Regions from separate parts of the Idiomarina sp. X4 genome, predicted to be linked through region 1. Evidence: riboswitches for the same ligand, from Rfam matches in the RefSeq annotation. Region 1 holds a riboswitch; the other holds the start of a gene.
The links. Region 1 has a riboswitch for thiamine pyrophosphate ahead of thiC (phosphomethylpyrimidine synthase ThiC). Riboswitches for the same ligand answer to the same signal wherever they lie in the genome.

Region 1 (7,422 bases):
AACCTATAGACATCTTAAGTCAGTCACTGAGGTGTCATTATGAACATTCAATCCACTTTAAAAGTAGGCGCAGTAGCAGCCTCTGTTGTCGCCTTTTTTCTAGCACAACCTGCTGAAGCGGCAGATGGTAAGAACGCCTACAAAAAATACTGCCAGGCGTGTCACCAACCAGCAGGTAAAGGTTTAGCTGGTGTTTTTCCTCCGCTTGCGGACAACCCAAATATTAAAGACAAACCAGACTACATCGCCCAGACCATAATAAAAGGCAAATCAGGCGCACTCACTGTTAATGGTGCTACATACAACGGCGCTATGCCTCCTATGTCATACCTAAAAGACGCTGACATTGCCGCTATTGTGAATTACGTCAATACCGAACTGGCTAACGGCAGTAGTACTATTGAAGCAAGCGCTGTCGCAGGCTCTCGTTAATTTTTAACTATCCTATGAACAAGGAAGAACAATTATGAAATCACTCAGTCTCTCAGTTATCAGTGCGTCTATTTTGGCAGCCGCTGCCTCCGTTTCAGCCCCTGTTGCTTTCGCTGACACCGAATTAAAGCACGACAGCGAATACGTCATTGACGGCAAAGTCTATGGCCTACCTGAAGCTAAGGTTTACCGCGAAGACTACACTGGTCCTGCGGTTGTCGGTGACTACCTGACTCAAGTGCCTAACTTGGCCAAGCTTGACTATAAAGGTAACAAAACACATGACGTTCGCATGGACGTGTTTTCACAAAAAGTAGAAGTTGCTCCTGGCGTGAGCTACTCAGCATGGACTTTTGGTGGTTCTGTACCAGGGCCAGTATTGCACGTGCGTGAAGGTGATCGGGTTATTTTCAAGATGAAAAACCGCTCTGACGAAGAGGTCACTATTACTAAACCGGTGAAAAATGGCTCACCATTCTTCCAGCAGTTACAGGCAAACACTTACCAAAATAACCAACCAGTTATTAATCCAATGCCACACTCTATGGACTTCCACAGCGGAACGGTTGCGGCTGAAGACAAATGGCGCACTATCTCTCCGGGCGAAACTATTGAGTTTGAATGGATTGCCAACTACGCAGGTACTTACATGTACCACTGCGGTACTTCCAGCGTACTCATGCACACGGCAATGGGTCAGTACGGTGCAGTCGTTGTGTCACCAAAAGACGGTTACCCAACTGACGCCGACAAGGAATACGTGCTGGTTCAGTCTGAACACTACTTAGAAGAAGTGGGTGACGGTGAATTTATTTACAATCATGACGCTGCACTTAATCGTCAGCCCAGCCACGTTACTTTTAATGGGCATGTCGGTGCACTGAGTGACTCGCCATTACGCGCTGATGAAGGCGACCGTGTGCGCTTACACGTACTAAATGCAGGACCTTCTGGTACTTCCAGCTTCCATGTTATTGGCGCTATCTTTGACCGCGTTTGGTACGAAGGCGACCCACGTAACGATTGGTACGGCATGCAAACCGTTTTACTCGGCGCAAGTAATAGCGCAACTATCGAGTTTGTCGTACCAGAAGAAGGCATCTACAAGCTAGTCGATCATGAGTTTGCTGATGCTGAGCTTGGCGCTGCTGGTGCCCTTATTGCGGGTCCACGTAAAGACAAGTAAGGAGACGGTTATGGTTAAGTGGCTTGGAGTTGCGGGACTCATGTTCTCTACGCTAACAGCGTCACCGCTAGTACTCTCAGACCCAGTCCGTATTAATGGTGGCGAGTTTGAACCGCCGGTTTTGTTGGACAAGGAACGTCTTAGCATTGAAATTCATAGCTTCATGCTTGACGCAACTCCGGTCACTAACCAACTTTTTCTCAACTTTGTTAACAGCCACCCTAAATGGCAGCGAGACAACATCGCTGCCCTGTTTCACGACGGAAATTACCTAAAGCACTGGCCTAAAAAAGACGCCTACCCTAACGGCGAGGCGGACCATCCAGTGACTTATGTGTCATGGTTTGCAGCACGTGAATATTGTGCTGCACAAGGTGGTCGTTTACCCAGTCTCAATGAATGGGAGTACGCCTCTGTTCAGTATCGTCAGCAACAAAACATCAGTGATGACGATTATGCACGCAACTTATTTGCCTGGTACAGCCAACCCAAAAGCGACAAACAAGCCGTGGACATTAATGCCACTGAGCTCAGTCATATGTATGACCGGGTTAACGAGTGGGTTGAAGACTATCAGTTACTATTAACCAACGGTGATGATGTCGACTTATTATCGGGCTCCTGCGGCGACGGAGCGCGTTTTTTATCAAGCTTTACCAAAGCCAATTACGCTACATTTTTTCGGTATCAGTCTCGTAGCGACTACGCACCACAGAGCTCAACCAGCACCATGGGTTTTCGCTGTGCTTACGACATTCATTCCGAAAACGGAGACCAATTATGAACAACCTATTTAAACCATCCGCTTATGCGGCACTGATTCTATCAAGCGCCCTGCTTGCATTGGCTCCGGCAGTCGCACAAGATCACTCTCAACACAAATCTGGACATGAGAACCACGCAAGTCATAAAAACCACACCAGCATGAAAGCCGCCAAAGTATCACATTCTTCATCGGTGTATCAGGTTGATGGACATTGGATAACACACAAAGGTGAGCATATGGCACTAGCTGACTTACAAGGGCAGCCGGTCATTGTCTCAATGATATATGGCAGCTGCACCACAGCCTGTCCGGTTCTCGTCAATGACGCTAAACGTCTGTACACCAGTTTGAGTAACGAAGCTCAAAAGCAAGTGAAACTGGTGATGGTCAGCTTCGACAACTCTCGCGATACACCAAAAGCGTTGGCTGACTACGTTAAGCAGTACAACCTAAACAGCGATAGATGGGTCTTTTTACACGGCGAAGATCAGGATATTCGGACATTGGCAACCGTACTGGGTGTTCGCTACAGGAAACGTCCTGACGGGGATTTCGACCACAGCAACCTGATTACTGTGCTCGATGAAAATGGCGTTATCCAACACCGTGTTGAAGGCTTAGGCCAGCCAATGGAAGACGCTGCCAAAGTCGTTAATAAATTGACACAGAAGTAATGAATAATGCATTCGTTGTTGCAATAAGCTAAGTATTTTGTTCCACTAAAAAAGAATCTTGTCGGAGTGCCTCGTTACTTAAAGAGTGACAGGCTGAGACCGCTAAGCGGGATCCGTTGAACCTGATCAGGCTAATACCTGCGAAGGGAACAAGAGAGCAATGGCCAGGGAGTCTCCCTTTTTCAGTGCTATTGTTCCTTTCAACACTCCTGACAAGCATCTCTAAACCCTGTTATTTTTTAGCTGGAGAGAATGCTATGTCATCAACTAATCGCCAAAATCGCCAACAAGCAGAATCTTTTTTAACGTCCGTTTCGGGCAGCTATTTTCCTAATTCAACCCGTGAATTTCTTCAAGGCAGTCAGCCTGATATTCATGTGCCATTTCGCCGCATTCACTTAAGCGAAACTCTGCATCAGCCGACACCAGGCGTAACACCACCACCCAATTTACCCGTCGACGTTTATGATACATCCAGTGTCTATGGTGACCCTAACTCAGTCGTCGATGTTAAAACCGGACTCAAACCACTGCGTTCAGGCTGGATAAGCGCGAGGGCTAAAAATGCCGACAAAGGCGGAGTGACACAGCTAGCCTATGCGCGCCGTGGCATTGTGACTCCCGAAATGGAATTTATTGCGTTGCGGGAAAACATGGGAAGGGAGCATTTAGACAACCCGGTAACCCCGGAATTTGTTCGTGATGAAGTTGCCAAAGGTCGCGCCATTATTCCGGTCAATGTGAACCACCCAGAATCTGAGCCTATGATCATAGGTCGTAACTTTTTAGTGAAAGTAAACGCTAATATCGGCAACTCATCGGTCAGCTCGTCGATTGAAGAGGAAGTTGAAAAGCTGATTTGGGCTACTCGTTGGGGCGCAGATACGGTCATGGACTTGTCGACCGGACGTAATATTCACCAAACCCGAGAATGGATTCTACGCAACAGCCCGGTTCCCATTGGTACCGTTCCTATTTATCAGGCACTGGAGCGCGTTAATGGTATCGCAGAAGATCTAACCTGGCCGATATTTAAGGAAGTGCTTTTGGAGCAAGCTGAGCAAGGCGTCGACTATTTCACTATTCACGCCGGTGTGTTACATGACTTTATCGAACTGACGGCTAACCGAGTGACAGGGATTGTATCGCGCGGTGGTTCGATAATGGCTAAGTGGTGCATGGCGCACCGTAAAGAGAGCTTCCTATATGAACATTTTCGCGATATTTGTGAGATATGCGAAAAATATGATGTTTCGCTGTCGTTGGGTGACGGCTTACGTCCGGGGTCTATTGCTGATGCCAATGACAAGGCTCAGTTCGCTGAGCTCCGTGTTTTAGGTGAGCTGACTACAATAGCCTGGGAATACGACGTACAAGTCATGATTGAAGGTCCTGGCCATGTCCCCATGCATAAAATTCAGGAAAACATGGACGAGCAGCTTAAGCATTGCCATGAAGCGCCTTTTTATACACTCGGACCATTAACCACCGACATTGCCCCCGGCTATGACCATATTACGTCCGGTATCGGAGCCGCCATGATAGGTGCCTTTGGCTGCGCTATGCTCTGTTACGTTACACCGAAAGAGCACTTAGGTCTGCCCAACAAAGAAGACGTTAAGCAAGGACTCATTGCCTACAAAATTGCAGCGCACGCCGCTGATTTAGCAAAAGGACACCCGGGCGCTCAGGCAAGAGACGACGCCATGTCCAAAGCCCGTTTTGAGTTTCGTTGGGAAGATCAGTTCAACCTCGCATTAGACCCTGTAACCGCTCGCAATTATCACGATGAAACCTTGCCACAGGAATCCAATAAAACGGCACAGTTCTGTTCCATGTGCGGCCCTAAATTCTGCTCTATGAAAATTTCTCACGAGGTTAGGCAGTATTCGGGGCATTTAGCGAATGAGCGCATCGATATCACTTTTAAAGATGCAGCGGCTGACGAAATTGGAGCTGAGTCATGACTGACGCACGCTCTGAACAGCCTGTGGTATGGACTATCGCTGGCTCTGACAGCGGCGGTGGCGCGGGTATTCAAGCCGACCTGCACACCGTTCGAAGTTTTCATTGTCACGGTTGCAGCGTTATTACCACAGTGACGGCACAGAATTCGGTCACAGTAACAGGCTTATATGAGTTAAGTGGCAAGGCGATTAGCGAGCAACTTAACTGTCTGCTGAACGATATGCCTCCGGCGACCATTAAAATTGGTTTGCTCAGTAGCAGCGAACAATTGGAGGCCATTGCCGAATTTTTGCAAACGTGGCCTGAGGCCGTTGAGAAGCCTTTCGTAGTGTGGGATCCGGTCATGATCACCACCCAAAATGATCCGTTGTCGACCTTAACGCAAAAACAAAGCCAGAGACTGTTAACGCTTGTTGACTTGATAACCCCCAATACTGATGAGCTCTCGTGGCTGAGCGGCATGAAAGTCGCCAATAAAGAAAGTGCTTTAACCGCTGCATCAAAACTCTTTAACTTGGGTGCAAACGGTATGCTGATAACCGGCGTCGAAGATGATCTAAACGATAACGAAGCGATTGCTGATATTTACGTACCTAAAACGCCGCTTTATGGCCAACCGTATCTGATCTATTTACAGACGAAAGTAACAACCAGTCATGATCACGGCACCGGCTGTACCCTCTCATCAGCAATTGCTGCCGTTGCAGCGCACGATTATCCGGTGGAAGACGCTATAACACTGGCTAATGCCTATGTTCATAAGGGTTTATTGGAGGCAACGGGGATTGGCAAAGGCCCAGGCCCGGTTGCTCATACGAGTTGGCCAAACAATCTTAAACACTTTCCGAATATACAGGCTACTCATCTGCCGCCCCCAACTTCAGCATTTCCCAAACTCGACGAATCGCCTGGGTTATATCCCGTTGTTGATTCCTTTGAGTGGGTTCAACATTTGCTGCAGCTGGGGGTAAAAACCTTGCAGCTGCGGATAAAATCCGCCCCCACAGAAGCAGTTGAGTTGGCGGTAAAACGCAGTATCGAGCTGGCTCAGTCATATCAAGCACAACTGTTTATTAATGACCATTGGCAACTTGCCATGAAACATGGCGCTTACGGTGTCCATCTAGGCCAGGAAGACTTACAAACGGTTGATTTACAAGCGCTACGCTCAAGCGAGGTTCGGTTGGGAATTTCTACACACAGTTACACCGAGGTTCTTATCGCCTCGCGATACTCTCCATCGTATATTGCGCTTGGCCATATTTTCCCAACCAAAACTAAGGATATGCCGTCAAAACCACAAGGACTGGAGCGCTTGGCACGTTATGTCGCTTTACTAAAACCGACCGGTATACTCACGGTCGCTATCGGTGGCATCTCCAAAGAGCGCATTGCGAAAGTAAAACAAACCGGTGTTAACGGCATTGCTTTAGTCAGCGCCATTACAAAAGCCGCAAACACCGAAACAGCCGTTAACGAGCTTAATCAAGAGTTGGAGGCGGCCCATGCTGACTGATCAACAAGCTCTGCGCTACAGCAGCAACCTACTTATTGACTCCATTGGAGAAGGCGGACAGCAACGTTTACTGGACAGCCAAGTGCTCATTATTGGGCTTGGAGGTTTAGGCACTCCTGCCAGTCAATATCTGGCGTCATCTGGCGTTGGTCAGCTGACACTCATGGATCACGATAAGGTATCGCTAAGTAACCTACAGCGGCAAATGCTTTACAGCGGTTTAGATGTTGGCTTACTCAAAGTCACACAGGCTGCACAGCGTTTAGCCGATATAAATCCAGACGTCGATATAACAACGTTATCGCAGGCGGCGTCCGAAGATACCCTGAGAGAACACATTGGTACGTGCGATATCGTGCTCGATTGCACCGATAACCGTGATACTCGTTATCTCATTAACCGTTACTGTTATTGGTTCAATAAACCCCTGATTAGTGGCGCTGCCCGGGGGTTTAACGGACAGGTCGTCGCTTTAGACCCTGGCCGAGATCATGGGTGCTATCAATGTCTGTACCCCACTGAAGTTAAAGAGCCCCTGGACTGCAGTAACGCCGGCATTGCCGCTCCTGTCGTTGGCATTATTGGCGCTATGCAGTCACTTCTTGCCATTCAATACTTAACACAACACGAATTGCCCTGGGGTTTGCTTCAGTCATTTAATGGCCTCGATCACCAATGGCACGTAGCTGAGTTACCCAAGTCAACAACGTGCCCGATTTGCGGAGGTGAGAATGCAAATAACCGTTAATGGCAAACCAATGCGATTCGACCGCGCTTTGAGCTTGTCGGAGTTTTTTGAGCATCAACAAATCAATACTGCAGCTATTGCTGTTGCCGTCAACGGCGTTGTTATCCATCGTGAGAATTGGCATGAGTATAG
Region 2 (7,422 bases), 1.2 Mb from region 1:
TTGCTGTAATTTGGGATGAAGCGCCAAATCAGCGAAACGAGTTTCTGAAAGATGTGTTTTATTCATAAGTTATAAGCATATCAGTTTGCGCTTGTATTCAAAAACAGAAATAATACTATTCTATATTTCCACGCGAAAGAATTTAGCGGAGAGTACCATGAGTGACGCAATTGTTCAGCTAAGCGATGACAGTTTTGACGAAGATGTCATCAAATCCGATAAACCTGTACTGGTCGACTTCTGGGCCGAGTGGTGTGGGCCGTGTAAAATGGTCGCGCCAATTCTGGACGACATTGCCGAAGAGTACAAAGGTAAGTTGGTTATTGGGAAGCTGAACGTGGATCATAACGAGCAAACCCCACCGAAATTTAATATTCGCGGCATTCCTACATTGCTGCTGTTTAAAGACGGCGATGTCATTGCAACGAAAGTGGGTGCACTGTCTCGTGCACAGCTGGTCGAATTTTTAGAACAGCACATTTAATCGGTATCAAAAAGCGGCGCATTATGCGCCGTTTTTGTTAGCAAAACTGGACGAATTCTAATTTTGGTGATACCTTCTGTTTATTAACTATTCAAGCAGGCTTGCCAACTCCACCGGCGCGCCTTGTTAAGTAAGAGAAACTTCTGTTTCTGACTTCGCAACTCGCGAAATCCGAACGTTCCATTTGTTTTAATATTCTAGAGTCAATAAAAAAGGCTTTGTGTTCAATCGATAACTCGAAAACCCTCCTATGAATCTAACTGAACTTAAAGATAAACCCGTAAACGAGCTCGTTGAGCTCGCGGACTCAATGGGCCTTGAAAATATGGCCCGTCTGCGTAAGCAAGACATCATTTTTGCTATTTTAAAAGCCCACGCGAAAAGCGGTGAAGACATATACGGCGGCGGTGTGTTGGAAATATTGCAGGACGGCTTCGGCTTCTTGCGATCGGCCGATTCGTCATATTTGGCCGGTCCCGATGACATTTATGTATCGCCTAGCCAAATTCGTCGCTTTAACTTGCGCACAGGTGATACGATTGGCGGTAAAATTCGACCGCCGAAAGACAGCGAACGTTATTTTGCCCTCCTGAAAATTCGCGAAGTCAACTTCGACAAACCTGAAAACTCCCGTAATAAAATTCTCTTTGAAAACCTGACACCATTGCATGCAGATGAACGTTTTCGTTTAGAGCGTGGTAACGGCAGTACGGAAGATATTACGGCGCGTGTTCTTGATTTGTCGGCCCCGATTGGTAAAGGTCAGCGTGGTCTTATTGTGGCGCCACCGAAAGCGGGTAAGACGCTATTACTGCAAAACGTTGCAACATCTATTGCGGCGAACCATCCGGAAGCAGAGCTTATTGTGCTGCTTATCGATGAACGTCCGGAAGAAGTAACGGAAATGCACCGTTTGGTGCAGGGTGAAGTGGTTGCTTCAACCTTCGATGAGCCAGCCAGCCGCCACGTACAGGTCGCTGAAATGGTTATCGAAAAAGCGAAGCGTTTGGTTGAGCACAAAAAAGATGTTGTCATCTTATTGGACTCGATTACTCGTTTGGCGCGCGCTTATAACACCGTTATTCCAAGCTCAGGTAAAGTCCTGACGGGTGGTGTGGACGCTAACGCGCTACACAAGCCAAAACGTTTCTTTGGTGCTGCCCGTAACGTTGAAGAAGGTGGCAGCTTAACCATTATTGCAACTGCGCTTATCGATACCGGCTCGAAGATGGATGAAGTTATCTACGAAGAGTTTAAAGGTACCGGTAACATGGAACTGCATTTGAACCGCAAGTTGGCAGAGAAGCGTGTTTTCCCTGCAATCGACTTTAACCGTTCAGGTACACGTCGTGAAGAATTGCTGACGTCTCAGGACGAGCTTCAGAAAATGTGGATCCTGCGGAAAATTATGAACCCAATGGGCGAAGTTGAAGCCATGGAGTTTTTGATTGACCGTTTGCAAATGACTAAGACCAACGACGAATTCTTCGAATCGATGAAGCGTCAACGCAACAGCTAAGCGGCGTATGAAATATCAAGATCTGCGAGATTTCATCGCGCTCCTCGAGGAGCGCGGTGAACTTAAACGCATCCAGCAAGAAATAGACCCCTACCTTGAAATGACCGAAATATCTGACCGTACGTTAAAAGCAGAAGGCCCGGCCTTATTGTTTGAGAACGTGAAAGGTCATGACATGCCGGTGTTGGCGAACCTTTTTGGTACGCCAGAGCGGGTGGCTTTGGGTATGGGGCAAGAGTCGGTTACGGCCCTGCGCGACGTGGGCAAACTGCTTGCGTTTTTAAAGGAGCCTGAGCCGCCGAAAGGTTTTCGTGATGCGCTGAATTTGCTGCCTACCTACAAGAAAGTGCTGAGTATGTCGCCGAAAAAGCTGAAAAAGGCACCGTGTCAGCAGGTCGTCATGAGTGGTGACGAGGTCGACTTAACTAAGTTACCTATTCAGCATTGTTGGCCGGGTGATGTTGCGCCTTTAGTCACCTGGGGGCTTACGGTGACTCGGGGACCACATAAAGAACGCCAGAATTTAGGTATTTATCGCCAGCAACTTTTGGGGCCGAATAAGCTTATTATGCGTTGGCTGTCGCATCGCGGTGGTGCGTTGGACTTTCAGGAATGGTGTCAGCAGCATCCCGGTGAAAAGTTTCCGGTGTCTGTCGCATTAGGCGCTGACCCCGCTACAATTTTAGGTGCGGTGACGCCCGTACCAGATAGCCTTTCTGAATATGCCTTTGCTGGTTTACTGCGTGACAGCAAGACCGAAGTAACCCAATGTATTAGCAACGACTTACAAGTACCGGCGCACGCAGAAATTATTCTGGAAGGCTATATTGAGCCGGGTGAAACAGCGCCCGAAGGGCCGTACGGTGATCATACCGGCTACTATAACGAAGTGGATGAGTTTCCGGTGTTTACCGTGACTCATGTGACTCATCGTAAGGACCCAATTTACCACAGTACTTATACAGGTCGTCCGCCAGATGAACCGGCGGTGCTGGGTGTGGCTTTGAACGAAGTCTTTATTCCGTTATTGCAAAAGCAGTTTCCGGAAATTGTCGATTTTTATTTGCCGCCGGAAGGCTGTTCGTATCGTTTGGCCGTAGTTACCATGAAGAAGCAATATTCCGGACACGCCAAGCGGGTGATGATGGGCGTCTGGTCTTTCTTGCGTCAGTTTATGTATACGAAGTTTGTCATTGTATGCGATGACGATGTGAATGCACGTGACTGGAAAGATGTGATTTGGGCAATGACGACCCGAATGGATCCGGCGCGCGACACCACATTGGTTGAGAATACGCCAATTGATTACCTCGACTTCGCCTCTCCGGTGTCGGGTCTTGGCTCAAAAATGGGCATGGATGCAACCAATAAGTGGCCGGGCGAAACCGACCGTGAGTGGGGCGAGCCTATTGTCATGAGTGAAGACGTTAAGCAGCGTGTCGACCAGCTGTGGGACGAACTGAACATTATGGAGTCGTGAATGAGTCAACAAATGACCTGTAAAGCCGAAATTTCGCGCCAATTAGCGGACGCTGTATGGGAAGTGCGTTTGCAATTGCCGCAGCCGGTTGAGTTTAAAGCAGGCCAATACATGATGGCGGTTATGGGCGAGAGGGATAAGCGACCTTTTAGTATCGCGTCATGCCCATCGAAGGAAAGTGAGTGGTTACTCCATGTAGGAGCGACGCCAGACAACACCTATGCGATGGAAGTGCTGGATAAAATACGCGCAGACGGTGAGCTGGAAGTCGACGGCCCCGACGGCATTGCGTTTTATCGACAAAACAGCGATAAGCCTGCTGTAATCATTGCGGGCGGTACGGGCTTTTCTTATGCTTATTCCATTCTACAACAGCATTTACGAGCAACGCCGGAGCGCCCATTAACGTTATATTGGGGCGCAAAGAGCCTGGCCGATTTGTACCTGCACGACGAGCTCGAGCATTTAGCAAAACAATACGAGTACTTTGACTATCACCCGGTGGTTGAAGACGCCGCTGGTGACTGGCCGTATTCCATTGGTTTAGTCCATCAGGCGGTAATGGCGCGTCAACAGGACTTGCAAGACTGTGAAGTTTACATGGCAGGCCGTTTTGAAATGGTGCGCGTTATTAGAGATGATTTTGTCGCTCAAGGCGTACCGTTAGAAAACCTTTACGGTGACGCTCTGTCGTTTATTTAAAGACAATTTGTTAATGCAATAAGCTGCGTTATACTGACGCCGCTTTACCAAGGGGTGCCGGCAACGGCTGAGATGCGAAAGCGAACCCTTAAAACCTGATCCGGTTAATACTGGCGTAGGGATGGTAGAAAACCCGTCTAATACAGCCTTACCGGATCGTTTCTGACTTTGTTTTGAGGAAATGATCCATGCAAAAATTCACATCTTACTTAGCAGCCAGTATTGGCTTAGCATTATTACAAACGCCGGTTCTGGCTTATGGTCAGGATAACGCCAGCGATTTCGAAATCATTGAAGTCAGCGGCGACTTTCACAAACGCACGCTGAATGAAACCACCAGCAGTGTGTCAATTATGGACCAAAATGCGATGCAGCAGCGTAACGCGCAGCATTTGCAGGATACGCTCAACAGCTTTGCCAACGTCAATTTCTCCGGTGGTACATCGACCGCACGCTTTATTCAGATTCGTGGCATGGGCGAGCGTTCTCAATTTGTTGATCCGATTAGCCCGTCAGTCGGCCTTATTATAGATGGTATTGATTACAGCGGCTTAGGTACGGCCGCCTCGCTTTTCGATATCAACCAGATTGAAGTCTTCCGAGGACCGCAAAGCGGACGTTTTGGAGTCAACGCGATGGCCGGCTTAGTGTTGTTGGACAGCGTGCAACCAACGGAAGAGTTCAGTGGCCAGTTTGAGTTGTCAGCCGGTAATTATGACGAACGCATGGGCGGCTTAGCATTAGGCGGGCAACTGGGCGTACTGGGCAAGGCCCGCTTTTCTGTCAGTCAGTTTAAGCAAGACGGCTACATTGAGAATACCTATTTAGATCGAGACGACACGAACAATCGGAATGAACTTGGCGCACGGCTTTTGTTGAACACCGAATTTACCAAGAACTGGACGTTAGACACCGTCCTGCACTACAACGATGTTGATAACGGTTACGATGCCTTTAGCCTTGATAACAACCGAACAACGTTGTCAGATGAGCCGGGGTACGATCGCCTGAAAAGTGAAGCGGTAAAAACGACTCTGAATTATCTAGGCTGGGATAACAGCCGGCTTGAGTTGTCAGCCAGTGTTTTAAACGCGGATACTGCTTACGCCTTTGACGAAGACTGGACGTATGTTGGAATTGCTCCTGGTTGGGAGTACTCGTCATTTGATGCCTACCTTCGAGACAGAAAAGACAAAACAGCCGAGGTTCGTTGGTTATCGATCGACCCTGAAGCGTTATTTGGGGTGGAAACTGAGTGGGTAGCGGGAGCCTATTACTACGAAAAAGACGTAGCGCTCACACGTGATTATTTTAATTGGGACTTAGGCCAGCCGGATATTTTCCAAAGTGATTATCGCAGTCAACATGCCGCGGTCTATGGCGAATTGACGCAGCACTGGAGTGAGAAGTTCTCCACTATTAGCGGCTTGCGTATTGAACAGTATGACAATGACTACGCCGACAGCCGTAATATAGAAGCGCAGCCGGAAGATACCATGGTCGGCGGTAGCTTTAGTGCCCGGTATCAGGCCGCACCAAACAGTTATTGGTATGCCACCGTATCGCGTGGTTATAAGTCGGGCGGTGTTAATGGCGAAGCGCTTGGTAAAGCGGACGACCAAGGCCTGGACGAACTCAAAGACTATCTGCTTGAGCGCGCGACCTTTGAGCCTGAAATTCTATGGAGTGCTGAGTTCGGTGTTAAAGGGAGCAGCCCAAGCGGGGACTTAACCTCTCGAGTGAGCACTTTTTATCATTGGCGTGACGATGTTCAGCTGAAAAGCTGGGTGAATCGAAACCAATCGTTTGTCGGTTATATTGAAAATGCCGCAGAAGGGAAGGGCTATGGTCTGGAAGCCGAAATTCGCAATAAATTGACCGACTGGCTTACAGCATTTGCTTCTGCCAGCTGGCTGGAAACCGAAATAGAAGGCTTTGTGACAGAGGATGGTATGGATATGACCGGTCGTGAGCAAGCTCATGCGCCTCAGTATCAATTCAATGTTGGCCTCGAAGGTTGGTATGGCGAGAATGTTCAATGGGTGCTGCAGGCTGACGGCAAAGACGAGTTTTATTTCTCGAACTCTCATAATCAGAAATCTGAGTCCATGACATTGGTGCACTTTGCTGTGAACTACTACGTTGATGACTGGCGCGTGAGCTTGTGGGGACGGAACTTAACGGATGAAGATTACGAAGTGCGTGGTTTCTACTTTGCGAATGATCCCAGAACTCAGTACGAGAATGACGAAACCTACGTGCAGTACGGTGAGCCGCGTCGTTTCGGTATAACTGTTAGCAAGTCGTTGTAAGGAAAAGCTGTGATAGAAACCCTGTTAGAACAGTTAATGATGAGCTCTTTGTGGGAGTTAGCCGCACTATTATTTGCGCTGGGGTACCTGGTGCTTGCCGCGCATCAGAAGCAATGGTGTTGGCTGTCGGCGACCATAAGCTGCAGTATTTACGCGGTGTTGTTCTGGCAGGGTAAGTTGTATATGGAGTCGGTACTGCAGGCTATTTATGTGGCCATGGCTGGTTACGGCTGGTGGCAGTGGCGTTTCCAGAAATCCGCAGCGCAAGAAAGCCCCGGTGGTGCTAAGTACCAGTTGAAGTGGCACTTTTTACAGTGGATATGGCTGGTCGCCTTAGCGGCGGTTATTGCTTATACCCTCTCGGTTTATACCGATGCGGATGCTGTCTGGCTTGATACTTATACCACTGTATTTAGTTTGCTGGCAACTTGGCTTGTTACTAAGAAAGCGTATGAAACCTGGTGGTACTGGCTGGTTATTGACAGTGTTTATGTGTATTTGTATGCCAGTAAAGGCTTTGTCGCAACAGCGTTGTTGTTTGTCGTCTACTTGGGATTAGTGCTTTATGCCATGTGGCGTTGGCATCAGGATAATCCACAACCAGAGCCGGTAAAGAGTGCCGGATGATACCTGCACCTAAAACAGTCACTCGGCTAACCAGTGGCCAGTCAAACCAAGCGCTGCGGCTTAAATCCGATGACTCTGATCTCGTACTAAAGCGGTGGCAAAATGATAGCTTGTTTCAGGTTGATCGGAGCCTGGAGGTTGCTGTACAGAAAACGCTTGCCGAAAGCGGAGCTGCCCCTGACGTGTTGGACTGGAATGAAGCAGAAGGCTGGTTACTGCAGCCTTACTTAGAAGCGCCTTCATTAAATCAGGTAACGTTATCGCCCGCTATTAAAGCAACGGTATTGGCTGAGGTTCT

Region 2: another riboswitch for thiamine pyrophosphate. It lies ahead of CWC33_RS06910 (TonB-dependent receptor); the one in region 1 lies ahead of thiC (phosphomethylpyrimidine synthase ThiC).

What each region holds. Positions count from the first base shown of each region.
Region 1 is NZ_CP025000.1:10,523-17,944, forward strand. Features, by position in the region: gene CWC33_RS00080 (c-type cytochrome) at 40-432, shown strand; gene CWC33_RS00085 (multicopper oxidase domain-containing protein) at 467-1,618, shown strand; gene CWC33_RS00090 (formylglycine-generating enzyme family protein) at 1,629-2,402, shown strand; gene CWC33_RS00095 (SCO family protein) at 2,399-3,058, shown strand; TPP riboswitch at 3,111-3,224, shown strand; gene thiC (phosphomethylpyrimidine synthase ThiC) at 3,316-5,025, shown strand; gene thiE (thiamine phosphate synthase) at 5,022-6,542, shown strand; gene CWC33_RS00110 (HesA/MoeB/ThiF family protein) at 6,532-7,290, shown strand; gene thiS (sulfur carrier protein ThiS) at 7,274-7,422, shown strand, end outside.
Region 2 is NZ_CP025000.1:1,435,201-1,442,622, forward strand. Features, by position in the region: gene rhlB (ATP-dependent RNA helicase RhlB) at 1-66, opposite strand, end outside; gene trxA (thioredoxin TrxA) at 158-484, shown strand; gene rho (transcription termination factor Rho) at 735-2,003, shown strand; gene ubiD (4-hydroxy-3-polyprenylbenzoate decarboxylase) at 2,011-3,483, shown strand; gene fre (NAD(P)H-flavin reductase) at 3,484-4,185, shown strand; TPP riboswitch at 4,226-4,324, shown strand; gene CWC33_RS06910 (TonB-dependent receptor) at 4,374-6,497, shown strand; gene pnuC (nicotinamide riboside transporter PnuC) at 6,507-7,124, shown strand; gene CWC33_RS06920 (phosphotransferase) at 7,121-7,422, shown strand, end outside.